4 regions of the Streptosporangium lutulentum genome follow, and region 1 is predicted to be linked to each of the others. Evidence: riboswitches for the same ligand, from Rfam matches in the RefSeq annotation. Region 1 holds a riboswitch; each other region holds the start of a gene.
The links. A riboswitch is a leader RNA that binds a small molecule or an ion and turns the genes downstream of it on or off. The one in region 1 is predicted to bind cyclic di-AMP.

Region 1 (4,206 bases):
TCCCAGGTGGCGGCGCCGTCCGCGAAGGCCGCCCTCTGGACCTCGGCGTCATGGCCGGCCGACAGGTGCCGCAGCGTCGGGCGGTCGGCTCCGAATCGCAGGTGGTCGGCGTTGAGCAGTACGGCGCCGGGGGGCAGCAGGCGCGCCAACTCGGTGTAGACCTCCAGCAACTGGCCGGGAGAGAGCCAGTGCAGCGCCGTGGAGGTCAGCACCGCGTCGAAGCTCCACGCCGAGAGGGCCGACGACCAGCCCGAATGTGCCAGCTCGGATTCGATCACGGTGGCTCGACCGTGTCGCTCCAGGATCGATCGCGCGAGGTGCGCCAGGACCGGATCGTAATCGACGGCCACCGCGCGCGCCTGCGGGAAACGGCTCAGCACTCGATCGGCGATCGATCCGGGTCCGCAGGCCAGGTCGAGCACGGTGAGGTCCGCGGGGCAGTGCAGGCCGAGTACGTCGAGCATCACCTGGAAGCGGTTTTCGCGATGGGCCACGTAGGCGGCCTGCTGCTCTTCCCAGCGTGAGAGCAGGTCGTACGAGGTCGGTGAGGGTGTGGAAGTGGTCATCACGGTCTCCGGGGAGGGAATCGGGTGGGCGGGGTTCGTGTCGAGCGGGCTCATGCCGGGTCGGCTCGGGTCGTATGCCGGGTCAGGTCGGGTCGAGCGGGCTCGTCCTGGGTCAGCCGTAGAGGTCCCGCAGTCCTTCACAGACCTTCTCCACGGCGCTGACGCCCCTGATCGAGGGGTCCACGGCCGATCCGGGCACGACGATGAAGCGGTTGTTCTTGACCACCGTGAGCTGGGAGGCGACGGGATCGGAGCGCAGGAACCTCATCTTGTCCGCGGCGCTGTCACCGTCACCGCCGCGGGTGAGGTCAGCCAGCACGATCACGTCCGGATCGCGCTCGGCGATCTTTTCCCAGCTTCCCTCGGACCACTGCTGGGCGATATCGGAGAAGGCGTTGCCCGCGCCGAGGAACGTGCCGATGGTGTCGGGCAGCCCTCCGCGACCGGCGATGGCCGGCGCCTTGGTCCGGAGCTCCGCATTCGTCGACTTGAGCGCCACGACGTCCCGCATTCACCGTTCGAACACCACAAAGCGCCATGCCCGGCCTTGAGCCCATGACGTTCCGCGCCCTCAAGCGACCGCCGACTCCACGCATGACCCAAAACGCGAACCCCGCCTTCTCGCGCATCGCACAAGAGAAGCGACCGGCATTTCCGGTTCGGGCTTCCGGGCGTCCATTCGGATCGTCGATATCGGCAGGACAATGGGCGCCCTGTCAGACACGAGTCGCCTGATACGCGTGGGACAGGTGCGAAACCGGACGCGTCACGCGTGATCGCCCATACCCTCACATTGGGGCGGGGATGCAGGTCAAAGGTAAAAAATCCGCGCCTCGACCCTATTGCGGTCAGAACTTTACTCGATACTGTGTTCTAAAGATTTCGATCATGGACAACGGCCCCCGACCGGCCCCGATTCGGTGCCGCCACAACCTCGAATCAATGATCCACAAATCGACGGCGAGGCTTGGAATCGCCATGAAAATAGGCTTTTCCGAACTTTGAGGCGGCTACCGCCCGTTCCGCCGCCAACGGACACGCCCACCGCCGGACGGCCATGAATCCGGGCCTTGATCGAGCCGGAAAAGCCGCTCTTCCTTTACCCGTTTTCAGGCGTAGTACCAAGCCAAGGCAATGTGTGGCATTTGTATTCGTCTGTCTGGTTGGCGTAGGTTCGTCTCATTCGAGGTCAATGCCTGAGCCTTTTAGGACCCGAGCATTGCCACCACATTGCCCGACCGCACTCACCTGCGCGGATCCTTCACACAGGTGAGCACGGCCGCCGAATCCGCGCAGTCAGCGGAACCGGGGAACCACGTTTCTGGGGTGAATCAACGCGTTCGCGCGTCGTAGGGCACTTCCCAGCCCGAACCCGTCAGCTAACCCGGTAGGCGGAATGGAAGCGACGCAAGGAGTCGAACCCCCGCATGACCAAGCATCGCCTTATCCCCACCCTCCGCTTCACCCACGTGGCCCGCGTCCTCGCAGGCGTATCGATCGCCATCGCCGGGGGGACCATCGCGGCCTCCCCCGCCCTGGCCGAGCCCCCCAACTCCAGCGCCCTCAAGCCCACCTCCTCCGAGATCGTCAGGCCTACCCTGTCCCGCCTCCAGATCGAGGCGGAGCAGCTCCCCAAGGTCTCCGCCCAGCAGGTCCTGAGCATCGCCGAGAAGCAGATCGGCATCAGAGAGAACGCCCGGGGCGGTGGAACCAAGTTCCAGTCCTGGTACGAGTCCTCCCCGCGAGGCAGGGAGACCGTCGCCCGCGACGGCGGTAGCGTGCAGGACTACGCGAACGCCCCCTGGTGCGCGATGTTCGTCTCCTGGGTCGGCGAGCAGGCCGGCATCCGTCCCGCCATGGGCTGGGACGCCTACACCGTCACCTACGCCAAGTGGTTCAAGGACAACCACCGCTGGGGCAACGTCGCGGAGCCCGGCGCCGTCGTCTTCTACGACTGGAACGGCAGCAAGGACATCGACGGCATCGACCATGTCGGCCTCGTGAAGAAGGACAACGGCAACGGCACGATCACCACGATCGAGGGCAACACCGGCAACGGCGTGGTCGAGCAGCGCATCCGGCCCAAGTCCCAGGTCGTCGGCTACGGCTACCCGCTCTACACCGCCTGATCCCCTCAGGCACCGACCAAGGAGCGCGGCTCGAATCGAGCCGCGCTCCTTCTCGCCGCCCCTTCTTCGCCGCCGCCCCTTTCGCCGCCCCTCCTTCTTCGCCGCCGCCCCTTTCGCCGCCCCTCCTTCGACGCCCCCCTCCTTCGATCTTCTTCGGCGTCCTCCGCCTCGCGTGACCCCGCGGCCCTCCGCCTCCCGGAACCCCGCTCCGATCGGCGTGAGGCGCGGCGGAGCCATGAAAGATTCACGGAGCGGCTACGAATATGACCACGAAATCATCACGAAGAGGACACAGAAAGGTCGCGGCGCCGAGGGGTGACACGCGCCGCACGAGCCCGGAAGGGTGGGCGCGGACGGGACCCCTCACCCCTCCTCACCTGCAAAATGTCCTAACTGTATGTGCATGAGATGGGAGCGCTCCCAACTGTCCTGCTGAGAGCTTTGTCTGCTTCATGCCAGTTAGTCACCCGCAAACCGGCTAGATGTAACGGTTGAGTTTCGGCATATTGACGTCCAGGTTGCCTATCGTCCACTCTTCGTGGGAGCGCTCCCAAAGCATACCGAGGAACCGCCGCGTCGCAGGCCGAGTTTCGGGGGCCGGCCTCGCGTTGCCACCTCCCACTGATTCGGGCGACCACCTGAGAGGGGTCCGGAATGTTGAACAACACGCGACATGGCAAACTCGCCGCAGTCGCAGTCATGGCGGCCACCGCCCTGGCGATTACCTCCTGCGGTTCGAGTGAGTCCCCCGCACCCGCCGCGAACGCCGGCGGCTCCTCGGCCGCGGCCGAGCCGGTGACCATCACCGTGCACACCTTCGGCGGCGGCGAGAACTTCGGCTACGACAAGGCCGTGGAAACCTGGAACGCGGCGCACCCGAACATCCAGGTCAAGTACCAGAACCTGACCGACCGCTTTGAGGACGTCTACCTGCCCCAACTGCTCCAGCGCCTGCAGGCCGGCAGCGGCGCGGCCGACATCATCGCCGTGGACGAGGGCGCGATGGGCCTCATGAAGGCCCGTCCGCAGTTCTTCACCGACCTCGCCGAGTACGGCCTGGAGAGCCGCAAGGCCGACTTCCCCGCGGCGAAGTGGGACAACGGCATCAACGCCGACAACAAGCTGTTCGCCCTCGGCACCGACATCGGTGGCATGACCATGTGCTACCGCACGGACCTGTTCGAAAAGGCCGGTCTGCCCACCGAGCGCGAGGAGGTCGGCAAGCTCTGGCCCGACTGGAGCGCGTTCATGGAGATCGGCAAGAAGTTCCAGGCCGCCAACCCCGGCAAGTCCGACCCCAAGTTCCTCGACGGCCCGAACACGCTCTACAACGTGATCCTGTCGCAGGAGGCGCCGAAGAACGGCAACGTCGCCTACTTCGACAAGAGCAACCAGCTCGTCCTCGAGACCAACCCCGCCATCAAGACCTCCTTCGACCTGGTGAAGAGCTTCAGCGAGGCGGGCCTGACCGCCAAGCTCGCCTCCTTCACCCCGCCGTGGAACGCCGCCAT
Region 2 (4,206 bases), 800 kb from region 1:
TTGGCGCCGCGGCTGCGGTTGCCACCACCGCTCCCACCACCGCAGCGTCCGCAGGGTCAATGTCAATATCAACAACAACACTGTCAATGGCGGTGGCCGCGATCGCGACCGCGACCGTGACCGCGATTTCGATGACGACTGAAAAAACGGCGAAACGTCTAAGGTCTCTGATTAGCCACCCCATCAAGATTGGCCTCCAGCCTGGGTGCGGCATGTAGTCAAAGCACGTCGACCGCATGCGGCAGAACCTGGAATCAGGAAAATATCCAGACCCACGGCGGAGAGAGGTTGCCCGTGTTCACTGAGATCGCACCCTTCCGGAATAATTGCGATCACAGCGAACACGGGCTAAATCATTCCGGATTCATGAAGAGCTTGACGGGCCCGCGTTCGGTGGAGCCGGCCTGGTCGACGTTCATCCCGTGTGGGTGTCCGGGGAGAGCATCCCGTACTCGACCGGCGGAGCACCCCCGGTGGGCCGCGCTTGTCCGCGGATCGAAAGTCCGTGGACAAGCGCGACACGGATCCACCTCGCGGGCGCCCGCGACCCTCGGCCCGACCGAGGAGATCCGCTGACCAGGGGGTCGTCATCAAGAACGTATCCGTAGCCGATCCGGCCGGAAGGCTCGCCGTGGTGACCGGGGCGAGCGACGGCATCGGACTCGATCCGGCCGTACGCCCGGCCGAGGCGGGCGCCGGCCTCATGGTGCCGGTCCGCGACCCCGTCGAGGGGAGTGCCGTCGTCACCCGCGTTCACTCGATGGACCGCAGGCGCCTCTCTCCCCAAGAATCGATTCTCCCGCCGGGGTCTGTCCATGCGGACCGTCGACCGCGGCGCGCTCCCCGCCCGGTACGCCGCCACCAGCCCGCAGGCGCAGGGCGTCCGCTTCCACGGCCCCGACGGCCTCGGCCGGTTCGCCGGCGTCCCGGCCGAACCGGCCGTCCACGAGGCGGCGCGCAACGAGGCCGACGCGGCCCGGCCCTGGGATGTCTCCGGGCGGCCGGCCACCCACGTCGTCCACGGCATTGCGTACTTTTTACTTTTCTTGCACGAGAATGGCAAAGTACGCATGGTATGAAAACGGAACCCAACCGACCTTCAATCGATCGCGACTTTACTGAACGGGCTCTCTCCTTGGCACGCAAGGCCGGAATGATAAGGAATCTACCTGGCCGCGTGACCTGCGCATGGATCCCGCAGGACTTCTCACCCGCTCGACCGAGGTAAAGAATTCACCATCGAAGTCCTGCGTTCGAGGGGATTTCGTTAGGTCAATATGGCGACGCCTTGCATCATTCGATCCTCACCGCTTACCTTCGGGTCCTTGGGGATACACGTTCGGCGACGTCGTGGCCGGGTGGTGCCCTGATCATTACCGAGACCGTGTTTCGTGCCGCGGGAGTTTCCGACGCGGAACGAGCACGGCCGCCGAGTCCGTGAATTCACGGAGCCGGGGACCCAATCTTCTGGGGTGAATCGCGGCCCATTCCACATGGCACCGCGTAGGGCACTTCCACGCCCGAACCCGTCAGCTAACCCGGTAGGCGGCATGGAAGCAAGGAGTTGATCCCCCCTATGTTGAAATACCGTTTCTCTCGCCCCCTCGCCGCCGTGGTGAGTGCGACCGTTGTCACCGGTGCGATTCTCGCCGGTCACCCGGCCCTGGCCTCCGACCTTTCCGTGAAGGCCCTGAGCGGTGTCGTGCAAACCCCGGCCAAAACGCTCGCCGCGCCGATCAATCCGGGCCGGGCCGACGCGCTCACCTACGGCCAGGACGTCTCCAACTACGAGCCCGACCACGACTGGAACGCCAGTCCGGCCAAATTCGGCATCGTCAAGGCCACCGAGGGACTGCACTTCCGCGACAAGGCCTTCACCCGGCACTGGAGGGAACTGGCGAAGAAGGGCATCGTGCGCGGCGCCTACCACTTCGGTCACCCCGCCGACAATCCGATCACCGAGGCCGACTTCTTCCTCTCGGTGGTGAACTCGCAGCCGGCCAAGCCGGGCGACCTGCTGGTGCTGGATCTGGAGACCACCGACGGCAGGTCCGTCAGCGAGGTCAACGCCTGGGCCAAGGCCTGGCTTGCCCGGGTCCAGGCCAAGACCGGCGTCAAGCCGATGGTCTACAGCAGCTGGAACTTCGCCAACACCTACGGCGCGGGCCTGTCCCAGTACCCCCTCTGGGTGGCCTACTACGGCGTGCCCATGGGCGACGTCCCGCCGCCCGCCGACTGGAAGACCTGGACCATCCACCAGTACACCGAAACGCCCATCGACCAGGATGTCTCCTCGTTGACCCCCGATCAGCTGCGCAGTCTCGGCCGTCCCCCCACCGCCTGAACCGGCAAAAGCGAGCATCACCCCCCGCCGTCCCAGATGTAGATCTTTCCGCTCGAACCGGTGGCCAGGGGGTCGCATGTGGTTGAGAGGCGCTGCGCACGGAATGATGATCCGCGAGTTCACCTGACGATCGACAGGAGCCATGATGCGGATCGGTGTTGTCTTTCCCCAGACCGAGATCGGCCCGGACGTGGGTGCGGTGCGCGCCTACGCGCAAGGAGTCGAGGAGCTCGGCTTCCGGCACCTGATGGCCTACGACCACGTCGTCGGCGCCGACCCGGCGGTGCACCAGGGCTGGCAAGGGGTGTACGACGTGGAGAGCACCTTCCACGAACCGATGGTCCTCTTCGGATATCTCGCCGCGCTGACCTCGCTGGAACTCGTCACCGCCATCATCATCCTGCCCCAGCGGCAGACGGCGCTGGTGGCCAAGCAGGCGGCGGAGATCGACCTGCTCAGTGACGGCCGGTTTCGGCTGGGCGTGGGGCTGGGGTGGAACCAGGTCGAGTACGAAGCCCTCGGCCAGGACTTCACCACCCGGGGCAGGCGCATCGAGGAGCAGGTCGAGTTGATGCGCCGGCTGTGGACCGAGCCGTCGGTCACCTTCGACGGCGTCTACGACCGGGTGACCGGAGCGGGGCTGGCGCCCCTGCCCGTGCAGCGGCCGATCCCCGTCTGGTTCGGCGCGCAGTCACCCGCGGCCTACCGCCGCACCGGGCGGCTGGCCGACGGCTGGTTCCCGCAGATGTCTCCGGGCCCGAAGCTGGACGAGGCCAAGGCGGTGATCGAGGAGGCCGCCGTGCAGGCGGGACGCGACCCCTCAGCGCTCGGCATGGAGGGCCGTGCCAGCTGGACGGGCAGTGCGGAGGAACTGAGTGACCTGGCCCGCCGGTGGCGGGAGTCCGGCGCCACCCACCTTTCCATCAACACCATGAAAGCGGGGCTGGGCTCGGTCGACGAGCACCTGGCCGCGCTGGAGATCGCGTCCGAGACGCTCGGACTGCGTAAGGGCTGAGCCGTACGGCAGCGACCGGGAACCGGCGAGCCCGCTGATCACTGTGACGACGGGCCGGTGACCAGCCCGCCTTCGTAGGCGGCGATGACGAGCTGGGCCCGGTCGCGGGCGTGCAGTTTGGCCAGGAGGCGGCCGATGTGGGTCTTGACCGTGCCGACGGTGAGGTGCAGGTGCTCGGCGATCTCGGAGTTGGACATTCCCCTGCCGACGAGGGTGAGCACGTCGCGCTCACGCCGGGTGATGTCGCCGAGGTCTCGCGCGGCCGGGAAGGAGTGGGGGCGTCGCAGGAATTCGGCGACGAGCCGGCGGGTGACGGTGGGCGCGAGCAGCGCTTCGCCGGAGGCGACGACCCGGATGGCGGCCAGGAGCTCGGCCGCCGTCGCGCTCTTGATGAGGAATCCGCTGGCGCCGGCCCTGAGCGACGCGTACACGTATTCGTCCTGATCGAACGTGGTGAGGATCAGGACGCGGATGCCCGCACCGGCCGGATCGGCGCAGATACGCCTGGTCGCCTCGATGCCGTCCATGTCCGGCATGCGCACGTCCATGAGGACGACGTCGGGCCGGCACCGGCGGGCCAGGAGCACCGCTTCGGCGCCGGTGCCGGCCTCGCCCACGGTGACCAGCCCCGGTGTGGTGTCGATCAGTACCTTGAGGCTGTCGCGGATCAACACCTGGTCCTCGGCGAGCAGGACCCGGACGGGTGGTGGGGTGTTCGGTTCGGCGTCGACGCTCATGTCACGGTGCCGTTCGGGTCGTAGGGCAGGTGAGCCGACACGCGAAAGCCCCCTTCGGGCCGGTGCCCCGCGCTGAACGTGCCCCCGTACATCTTGACTCGTTCGCGCAT
Region 3 (4,206 bases), 8.6 Mb from region 1:
GACCATGGAGTCGCTGGGCCTCAAGGAGGGCATCGAGGACATCCTCATCACGCTCAGCGGCCAGTATCACGTGATCCGCCCGCTCGCCGGCAGGAGCGGCAAGGGGCTCTTCCTCTATCTCGCGCTCGACCGCAGCCGGGCCAACCTCGCGCTCGCGCGGCACTCTCTCCGCGGCATCGAGGAAAAGCTCGAGATCTGATCCTCCGGTACGGCTTACGCCCCGGGAGGCGTAAGCCGTACCGGAGCTCAACCCTCGGCGGCCGCGGTGAGCTCGCCGATCGCGCCGACGAACTCGGGCCAGAGCGGGCGGGGCAGGTCGTGTCCCATGCCGGGGAAGGTGATCAGTTTGGCCCCGGGGATCGCCTCGGCCGTGGCGATCCCGCCGGAGAGCGGCACGAGCTGGTCGTCCTCGCCGTGCAGTACGAGGGCGGGCACCGTGAGCTCCTTGAGCATCGGCGCGCGGTCGGCGGAGGCCATGATCGCGGCGAGCTGCCTGGTCGATCCCGCCGGGTCGAAGCACCGGTCGTAGCTCAGCCCGGCGAGCCGGGTGATCCGCTCATGGTTGATCGGATATCCCGGAGAGCCGATGACCTTCCAGGTGGCCAGTGCCCGCTGGATCGCGCCCTCGCGGTCGGAGGCGGGAGGCGCCATGAGCGCCGCCATCGCCGCCTCGGTGGGCCGGGCGGCCCCCGGGCTCGGGGTGGACATGATCGAGGTGAGGCTGCGCACCCGGTGCGGGTGGCGGACCGCCAGCAACTGAGCGATCATGCCGCCCATCGAGGCGCCGACCACGTGGGCGGACTCCCAGCCGAGCGCGTCCAGCAGCCCCGCGGTGTCGTCGGCCATGTCGTCCAGCAGGTAGGGCACCTGCCCGTTCCCGCCGAAGGCGGGGATCCCGTGGTCGTGGAAGTGTGTGCTCTCCCCGACGTCGCGGTTGTCGAACCGTACGACGTGGTGTCCCGCGTCGGCGAGCGACTCGCAGAGCTCCTCGTCCCAGTGGATCATCTGGGAGCCGAGTCCCATGACCAGGAGGAGCGGGCGGCCCCCTGAGGAGCCGAAGGTGTCGTAGGCGATCTCGATGCCGTTCGCCGAGGCGCGCTGAGTCATGGCACTCCTACCTGCTGGTCCCGCGGACGTCGTGCTGATTCCGCAAAACAGAATGTCATTCTGTAGGGACGGGGACAAGAGTTTCGCGGGGGACCGGCGCCCTCCCGGGACGTGCTCAGACTAGCCCTCGACGGGCTCGGCCTTCGGAGGCGCGACGGGGTTGAGGTCCTTGCGGCCCCACGCGCCGGTGGAGAACGCCACGGGGTAGCCCTTCTTGCCCACGCCCTCACCCCACTTGGTGACCACGTACTGGACGTCGATGTGGCCCAGGCCGCCGTTGTTCTCCACTGCGAGTGTGCTGGAGTTGAACGTGCCGCCGGTCAGCTCGGCGAAGGTCTTGGCGTCGATGTCGATCATGATTCCGCTGCTGGAGGGAGCACCGGGACCGCGGTCGCCGACGAAGAAGGGGGCCTTCTTGCCCTTGTAGAGGAGGTAACCCTCGGTGAACAGCGGCCAGCTCGGGCTGGCGATCATGCCCTTCTGCATCGGCTTGCCGCTCGCGGGCAGGCCGGTGTCCCCGGCGCGGCCGGAGGCGTCGTCCCAGAAGTAGGAGGCCGTGGTCGAACCCTTGAGAAGGGTGGCACCGGAACCGACCTCGGGGGCGAGGCCGTCCCGGGTGGAGAGCGCCGCGGCGGAGGATGCCGAGGCCGGGCTCGCATAGAGGGAGTTCGCGGAGGCCGGGAGCGCCGAGGCGACACTCGCGGAGGTCAGGATGCTCGCGCCGAGGAGGGTGACGGCGGCGAGACGGTTCTTATGCGGGCCGAGGGAGAAACGCATGGAAGAGAGCCTCTTTCGCGAGGGAATGGGGCAGCCGCGTACGAACAGAAGGGGGCACGGGCGGAGGCGCACTCACGGATAAAAGAAGGACGTAGCCGGATCGACCGGACGCTACGTGGAGCGCGTTCGGGAGGACACCGCGATCAGGCGCGGTGGAAGCTCTGGGTGATCGACCTGAACGGGAGACGGGCCGGAACGAACATGACGCGGTGATCCATAAGGGATCTCCTCTCCATCTCGTCTACCGGGTTAGCTGACGGATTCGGGCGGTGGAGTTGCCCTACCACCGCGTTCGCGGTGGATTCACCCCAAGTAGTGGGTCCCCGGCTCCCGGGGCTTTATCGACCCTCGGGATTCGACGCGGCCGGCCGCTCCTTCCGATGAAGGGCAGGTCGCCAACCGGTAAATGGACACTACCGACCTATATGGGACAAAGCAAAGCAAAAGCCACGAAAGCCCCAGAAGATCTACCTGCATTCGTCAAGGAACCCTTACCGGTCAGGCCGTGGCCGTCGCCGCCGTGGCGGCTTTCGCGCCGCCGGACCACCGGTGGCCCACACCCGATCAGTCCCACCAGAACGACCAGGCGTTCCTGCCCTTGATCTGCTCGGCGTAGTCGATGAGCGTCCCGGCGCCCTGGGTGATGCTGTCGGGGCAGAACGTCCAGTGCTCGGCGGCGACGTGCAGCGCGTGTTCCGAGGTCAGCGGGGGTGCGGCGACGCTCAGGTCCAGGGTGTTGAATCCCATGCCGACCACCCGGGCCCCGAACCTGTCCTCCCAGCTCCGCACCACGGCGGCGAGCGGGACCATCCACTCGTTGTGGTTCAGGGCGCCCTGCCACCCCATGACGGCCAGCGCGTCGGCCCCCCGGTCGGCCGCGATCAGCCCGAGAGGGGTCCTGCGTTCGGCCACGAGCCCGGCGTACCAGTCGGCGACCACGCCGGGATCGGCGGCGAGCGTGCCCGACGGGGCTGGACCGGGGCATTCGGGGCCGAACGGGTCCAGCAGCTCCAACTGGTCGATGTGCGCCCTCGCGATCCAGTCAGCCCACACCTCGGCCATGAACGCCGCCGTGTGGTAGTGATCGATCTCGACCACCGTGTCCGGGGCGACCTGTCCGGCCGACCACGGCTGCATGGAGTCCTCCAGCAGCACCGGCCACAGGCCCGAGTGCTCGTGCTGGGCCCTCAACTCGGCCCACAGCTCGCCGGAGACCGCCTCGTCACTGAGCCAGAACGCCGGACGGCGGCGGATGGCCAGCTGTGCGTAACCGGGATCGGGCCAGACCACGTCCCCCGACGGCAACTCCACCGAGAGCGTCCGCCCGTCACCTCCGCCGGCGAACAGCTGACCCAGCACCGGCGGAAGTTGCCCACGCTCGCATTCGTCCATCTCTACCGATCCGATCCTGACCACGGACCAATTTTGGCCTGTCAAGCGCCCCAAGGGACAGTTCTGCCCTGGGCCAGGCAAAAATTATCGGTATACCACCGGACGGGACGAGGCGCGGTCACCGGAAGGCGACGTCCGTCACCTCCGCTCTCCGAGGCGGCCGCCACCCCCGGCGGACCCCTCGGACGCGCGGATGCCGGGGAGCGGCGGACGCCGCTCCCCGCCGACCGCGTCTCGCTGTGCCACGCCGGTCAGGATGACACGGCGCACTGCCCGCGATCCTTCCTGACGGGTCCGTCCATGTTCGGACGCACGTCGAAGTCGAATATCTCCGTCGGCAGGTAAAGCGAGCAGCAGGCGTTGGGGATGTCGACGATCCCGCTGATCCGGCCCTCGATGGGCGCCGAGCCGAGGAGCAGGTAGGCCTGCTCGCCCGTGTAACCCCACCTCTTGAGGTATTCGACGGCGTTGAGGCAGGCGCGGCGGTAGGCCACCGTCGCGTCGAGGTAGTAGTTCGTGTCCGTGTCGTGGTCGACCGAGACGCCGATGAACGACATGAACTCCGAGTAGCGCGGCTCGACGTTACCGGGCATGAAGATCGGGTTGGTGGTGACGCCGTACTTCTCCATGCCGCCCTTGATGAGGTCCACATGGAAGTCGATGAAGCCGCCCATCTCGATCGCGCCGCAGAAGGTGATCTCGCCGTCGCCCTGGCTGAAGTGCAGGTCCGCTCCCGAAAGCTTGGCGTCCTTCACGTAGACGGGGTAGAAGACGCGTGCCCCGCGCGTGAAGTTCTTGATGTCGTGGTTGCCGCCGTTCTCCCGGGCGGGCACCGTACGGGCTCCCTCGCGGGCGATCCGGTTCGCCATCTCGCCGGTCGCCGTTCCGACGAGGGCGTTGTCCGCCAGCGGCGGCAGGCCCAGCGCCGGG
Region 4 (4,206 bases), 250 kb from region 1:
GGCTTGGAGACGTTCTTCCACTGGACGATGTAGTACATGCGGTTGCCCTGGATGCGGAACTTCGCGACCGCCACTCCGTTGCGGTCGTTGACCTTCTTGCCCGGCGCTCGAACCTCGTTCCTGCCGAGGAGCACCGAGGCGAAGTAGTAGCTCTTGGCCTGGCTCGCCTCGGCGCCGGTGAACGTGGCGGCGGTGGCGCTCACCCCGGCGGACGCCGTGGCGGTGGCCGCCCCGGCCGGTACCGCCACCGCGCCGACGGCCAGCGCCGCGGCCGCCGCGCCCAACGCCACCCGGCCCAGTACGCGCCGCCGCGAGATGCGTCCGCCGTCAACCTGCTCGAATGCGTTCATCGGAACCTCTTCCTTGGGTTTGCTGTGCGGCTCCTTGCCGACATCGCAGACATTAGGAGAGGTACTGAGCCGATCGTAAGTTTTGGGACTATCCGTGTTATGGGCTGATGTAGGCCAGATGCGGATCGGCGAAGAAGGCCCGGACAATGTCGGGACGCTTTTGCAGCCGGCGCATGCTGCGGTGCATAGCCGCGGCCAGCTCATGCTCATCGGCGACCGCCTGGCGCGCCACCCGGGCCTTGACGTTTTGGTTGACCCACTCATCGGGGTTGACCTCCGGCGCATACGCGGGCAGGAAAAACAACCGCAGCCGCCCGCCGGTACGCGCGACGAAATCACCGACCGCTCGGGCGGTATGAATCGACGAGCCGTCGACGATCAAAACGATCGGCCCGGTAATGGTGCGCAGCAGCTGCGCGCAGAACCCGAGGAACGCCCACCGGTCCATCGCGCCGTGTCCCAGCCGATAGCGCAGTGTGCCGTCGGCCCCGACCGCCGAGAACATCTTCACCGACCGGCGACCCGCCCCGGCTGACACGACCGGCGTCTGCCCCACCAGGGCCCAGGTGGTGCCGCAGCGGTGATCGACACGCATGCTCATCTCGTCGGCGAACAACACCACTGTCCCGCGTCTGCGCGCCCGGCGGCAGATTGCCGGGAAGGCCACCGTCGTCCACCCGGTGATGGCCGCCGGATCACGCCGGAGTGCGGCGTAGGCCGGACGCTGTGGCGACAGGCCCAGCCCGCGCAGCAGCCGCCCGGTCGCCGTCACCGACAGGTCGATCCCGAACCAGGCCGCGATCACCATCGCCACCAGCGCCCTGGTCCACAGCACAACGGCCGTGCCCAGTACCTGACGGGGGGTGACGTCACGGACCACCGCCTTGATGGTCTGCTCCTGGCCGGGGGTGAGCCGCCGTGGCCGGCCCGGCGCCTTCTTGATCCGTAGCGCCTCGATACCGCCCGCCCGCGCCTGGCGTTTCCACCGAAACACCGATTCGCGGCCTACTCCCAGTGCTTCAGCCACCCGATCCGGTGACATGCTCCCTCCCAGTAACCGGAGGGCGAAGACCTTCTCCTCGAACGTCGCTCTGCGACCTTTTCTGGCCATACTCCAAGCATGTCCCCGCCGGAACGCGATCTCCCACCGCCACCCAACAAGTACCAAAACTTATGATCGGCTCAGTAGCTGCCGGTGTTAGCGTACAAATCCACATAAAGCGTCGAGTGTGCACAACGGCACATACCGCCCTCGCGGTGGGCCTCAGCCCGCCGTGGTCGTCCGGGGTTACTCCGCGAACTCCGGCCGGTGCGGGATCCGGCCGGCTGGAACATCCATGGCGTACTGCTGCTCGAAGGCGACCGTCTGAGTGTTTGCGGCCGGCTGCTGAGCGGGAGCGGGCCTGCACGAGTGAGAGCGGACGACGTGCTTGGCGAGCTTTTCCCACTTGGCGTAGGCATCGGGGAATCCGGAGCGCTGCACGGCCTGCGCGGCCTGGGTGAGCGGGAGCCGCTTCCAATGGGAGACGGTCGCCAGCCCCTGGTAGAACTTACGCGCCGAGTACTTCGGGTTGAGGATCTGCTTGCGGGTTCCCCAGCCCTGGGACGGGCGCTGCTGGAACAGCCCGAGGGAGTCGCGATCGCCGTAGTTGAGATTGCGCAGCTGGGATTCCTGCAGGCTCGTGGCCACCCCGATGACGGCCGCGCGGGTGGGGAGCCCGAGTTTGGACGCCATCTCGATGACGATGGCGGCGTTGGCCTTCTGCTCGGCGCCCAGCGTGCGGAGCTGTTTTGACGCTTTCGCCGACGACGCCGCGAGGCAGGTCGAAGCCTTGCCTGCGGCCTCGCCCGCAGGCGGTGCCGCGGTGGCCGGCTGCGCCTTGCCGTTCGGCTGCGCCGTGGCAGGTGGCTGTGCCTCGCCGTTCGGCTGTGCCGCGGTGGCCGGCTGTGTCTTGCCGTTCGGCTGTGCCGCGGCGGGTGGCTGTGCCTCGCCGGCCGGCTGTGCCGCGGCGGACGCGCTGCCGACGCCGAGGAGGCATGTGCTCAGCAGCGAGGTGCCGACCGCGCCCGCCGCGATCCGGGCATGGGAACCAGTGCACATTCGGGCGAGGGTACAGCGCTTCCGGTTGAGAACCTCGGAGAACTTCATGGGAGAGGGGTCCTTCGAAAGGGAACAGGGGCCTTCCCGCGGAAATCTCAGGGCCCGTGGTCGTCAGGGCCCGGCGGCGCGGGGGAAGAGGCGCTCAGCCCGGCGAGGGGACGCCGGTGGGAGGGCCATTGGAGTACGGCGAAGCCGGGCGCTGCCGCGCGAGGGCGACGGGCCGGCCGGGGGAGTGACCCGGTTGTGTCGGGACCGGACGAACGGCCTCATCGGACACGGTTCCTGAAACAGGGTTTTACCGACGAGGACCGGCCGGGTGCGCGATTCACCGTGAGAACGGCGTCACATTCGGGCCGGGAACGCGAATCAGCGCCGATGCCGTCCGATTAAGATCGGTCCGGCGAATCCGAGGGCGGATGATGCTGTGATCGTCACGCATTTCTCCATTCCTTGAACGCCTACCGGGTTAGCTGTCGGGCTCGGGCCAGGAGTCGCCCTACCATCCGCGTCGGGATGGATTCGCCCCCTGCGGCGATCAGCCGCGTAGTTGGGTCCTCGGCTCCGGCGGCATGGAATGTCACCGGACTCGGCGCCGGACGGCGGCCTTCCGCTTGAAGGTCGTGTCACCATCCGTTTACTGAAACTAGACACTAACCTCAAATATGGACAAAGCAAACTAAAACCCCCAAAATTGCAAAGATCTACCTTTCTGGCCCTGATTCCGACCGTCGGCCACCGCGCCCGCGGGGCCGCTTACCCCCTGGCCTGGGTGGTAGCGTTCATGATCAGTTGCCTCCGAATGTCGTTGACACGAACCGATCATGTTAAACAGGACCTGCGATGAGCATTGAATCGACGCCGCGCCAGGCGGTCGCCGACCGCATGATCGAGATTCCCGCCGGGGCGATCATCCTGCGGGACGAGGGTACGAAGACGAACTGGAAGGCCGAGGTCGGGGCCTTCCGGCTGGCGCCGTATCCCGTGACCCGCGAGCTGTACCACGCCGTTCTGGGCGAGGCGCCCGCGAGTGCGGCGGGGCCGCGGACGCCGGTGACCGAGGTCTCCTGGATGGATGCCGTACGGTTCTGCAACCTGCTCTCGCAGTCGAAGGGGCTCGACCCCTGCTACTCGATGGGCGACGACCCCGACGGGCAGGACGTGGTCTGCGACTGGGACGCCGACGGCTATCGCCTCCCGTCCGAGGCGGAGTGGGAGTACGCCTGCAGGGCCGGAAGCGCCGGCGTCCGCTACGGGGAGCTGGACGAGATCGCCTGGTACCGCGGGAACTCCGGTGAGGAGATGCACGACGTCGCGACCAAGGCGCCGAACAGGTGGGGGCTCTACGACATGATCGGCAACGTGTGGGAGTGGTGCTGGGACCTCTACGATCCCAGCGTCTACGGCCCGTACCGCGTGTTCCGCGGCGGAGGTCTGTACGATCAGCCCCGATCGTGCCGGGCGTCGTGCCGCCGCAAGAGTCACCCGACCCTTCGCATCGACGACCTCGGGTTCAGGCTCGCCCGATCACGGTGAAAGGCGGTCGCGGACGGGTGCGGTTCCCGCGAGGGTCCGTCAGAAACCGAGCTCGCTCAGCCCGGGATGGGCGTCCGGCCGGCGCCCCAGCGGCCAGTGGTAGGCGCGTTCCGACTCCTCGATGGGAAGGTCGTTGATGGACGCGTGCCTCGCGACCATCACCCCCTGCGCGTCGAATTCCCAATTCTCGTTGCCGTAGGAGCGAGACCAGTTACCCGAGTC

Region 2: it holds a riboswitch for cyclic di-AMP, as region 1 does, so the genes downstream of both, J2853_RS09095 (glycoside hydrolase family 25 protein) here and J2853_RS05555 (CHAP domain-containing protein) in region 1, are expected to answer to the same signal.
Region 3: it holds a riboswitch for cyclic di-AMP, as region 1 does, so the genes downstream of both, J2853_RS44675 (hypothetical protein) here and J2853_RS05555 (CHAP domain-containing protein) in region 1, are expected to answer to the same signal.
Region 4: it holds a riboswitch for cyclic di-AMP, as region 1 does, so the genes downstream of both, J2853_RS06675 (hypothetical protein) here and J2853_RS05555 (CHAP domain-containing protein) in region 1, are expected to answer to the same signal.

Annotation. Positions count from the first base shown of each region.
Region 1 covers NZ_JAUSQU010000001.1:1,343,521-1,347,726, reverse strand. The annotation lists gene J2853_RS05565 (class I SAM-dependent methyltransferase) at 1-566, opposite strand, end outside; gene J2853_RS05560 (ABC transporter substrate-binding protein) at 679-1,077, opposite strand; cyclic di-AMP (ydaO/yuaA leader) riboswitch at 1,837-1,975, shown strand; gene J2853_RS05555 (CHAP domain-containing protein) at 1,994-2,695, shown strand; gene J2853_RS05550 (ABC transporter substrate-binding protein) at 3,350-4,206, shown strand, end outside.
Region 2 covers NZ_JAUSQU010000001.1:2,144,847-2,149,052, reverse strand. The annotation lists gene J2853_RS09105 (hypothetical protein) at 1-142, shown strand, start outside; gene J2853_RS09100 (hypothetical protein) at 816-1,079, shown strand; cyclic di-AMP (ydaO/yuaA leader) riboswitch at 1,418-1,563, shown strand; gene J2853_RS09095 (glycoside hydrolase family 25 protein) at 1,577-2,344, shown strand; gene J2853_RS09090 (LLM class F420-dependent oxidoreductase) at 2,490-3,359, shown strand; gene J2853_RS09085 (response regulator) at 3,398-4,096, opposite strand; gene J2853_RS09080 (histidine kinase) at 4,093-4,206, opposite strand, start outside.
Region 3 covers NZ_JAUSQU010000001.1:9,938,824-9,943,029, reverse strand. The annotation lists gene J2853_RS44685 (hypothetical protein) at 1-199, shown strand, start outside; gene J2853_RS44680 (alpha/beta fold hydrolase) at 247-1,107, opposite strand; gene J2853_RS44675 (hypothetical protein) at 1,228-1,884, opposite strand; cyclic di-AMP (ydaO/yuaA leader) riboswitch at 2,108-2,255, opposite strand; gene J2853_RS44670 (DUF4253 domain-containing protein) at 2,449-3,300, opposite strand; gene fmdA (formamidase) at 3,528-4,206, opposite strand, start outside.
Region 4 covers NZ_JAUSQU010000001.1:1,589,525-1,593,730, forward strand. The annotation lists gene J2853_RS06665 (CHRD domain-containing protein) at 1-350, opposite strand, end outside; gene J2853_RS06670 (IS630 family transposase) at 448-1,461, opposite strand; gene J2853_RS06675 (hypothetical protein) at 1,639-2,451, opposite strand; cyclic di-AMP (ydaO/yuaA leader) riboswitch at 2,891-3,053, opposite strand; gene J2853_RS06680 (formylglycine-generating enzyme family protein) at 3,292-3,984, shown strand; gene J2853_RS06685 (nuclear transport factor 2 family protein) at 4,024-4,206, opposite strand, start outside.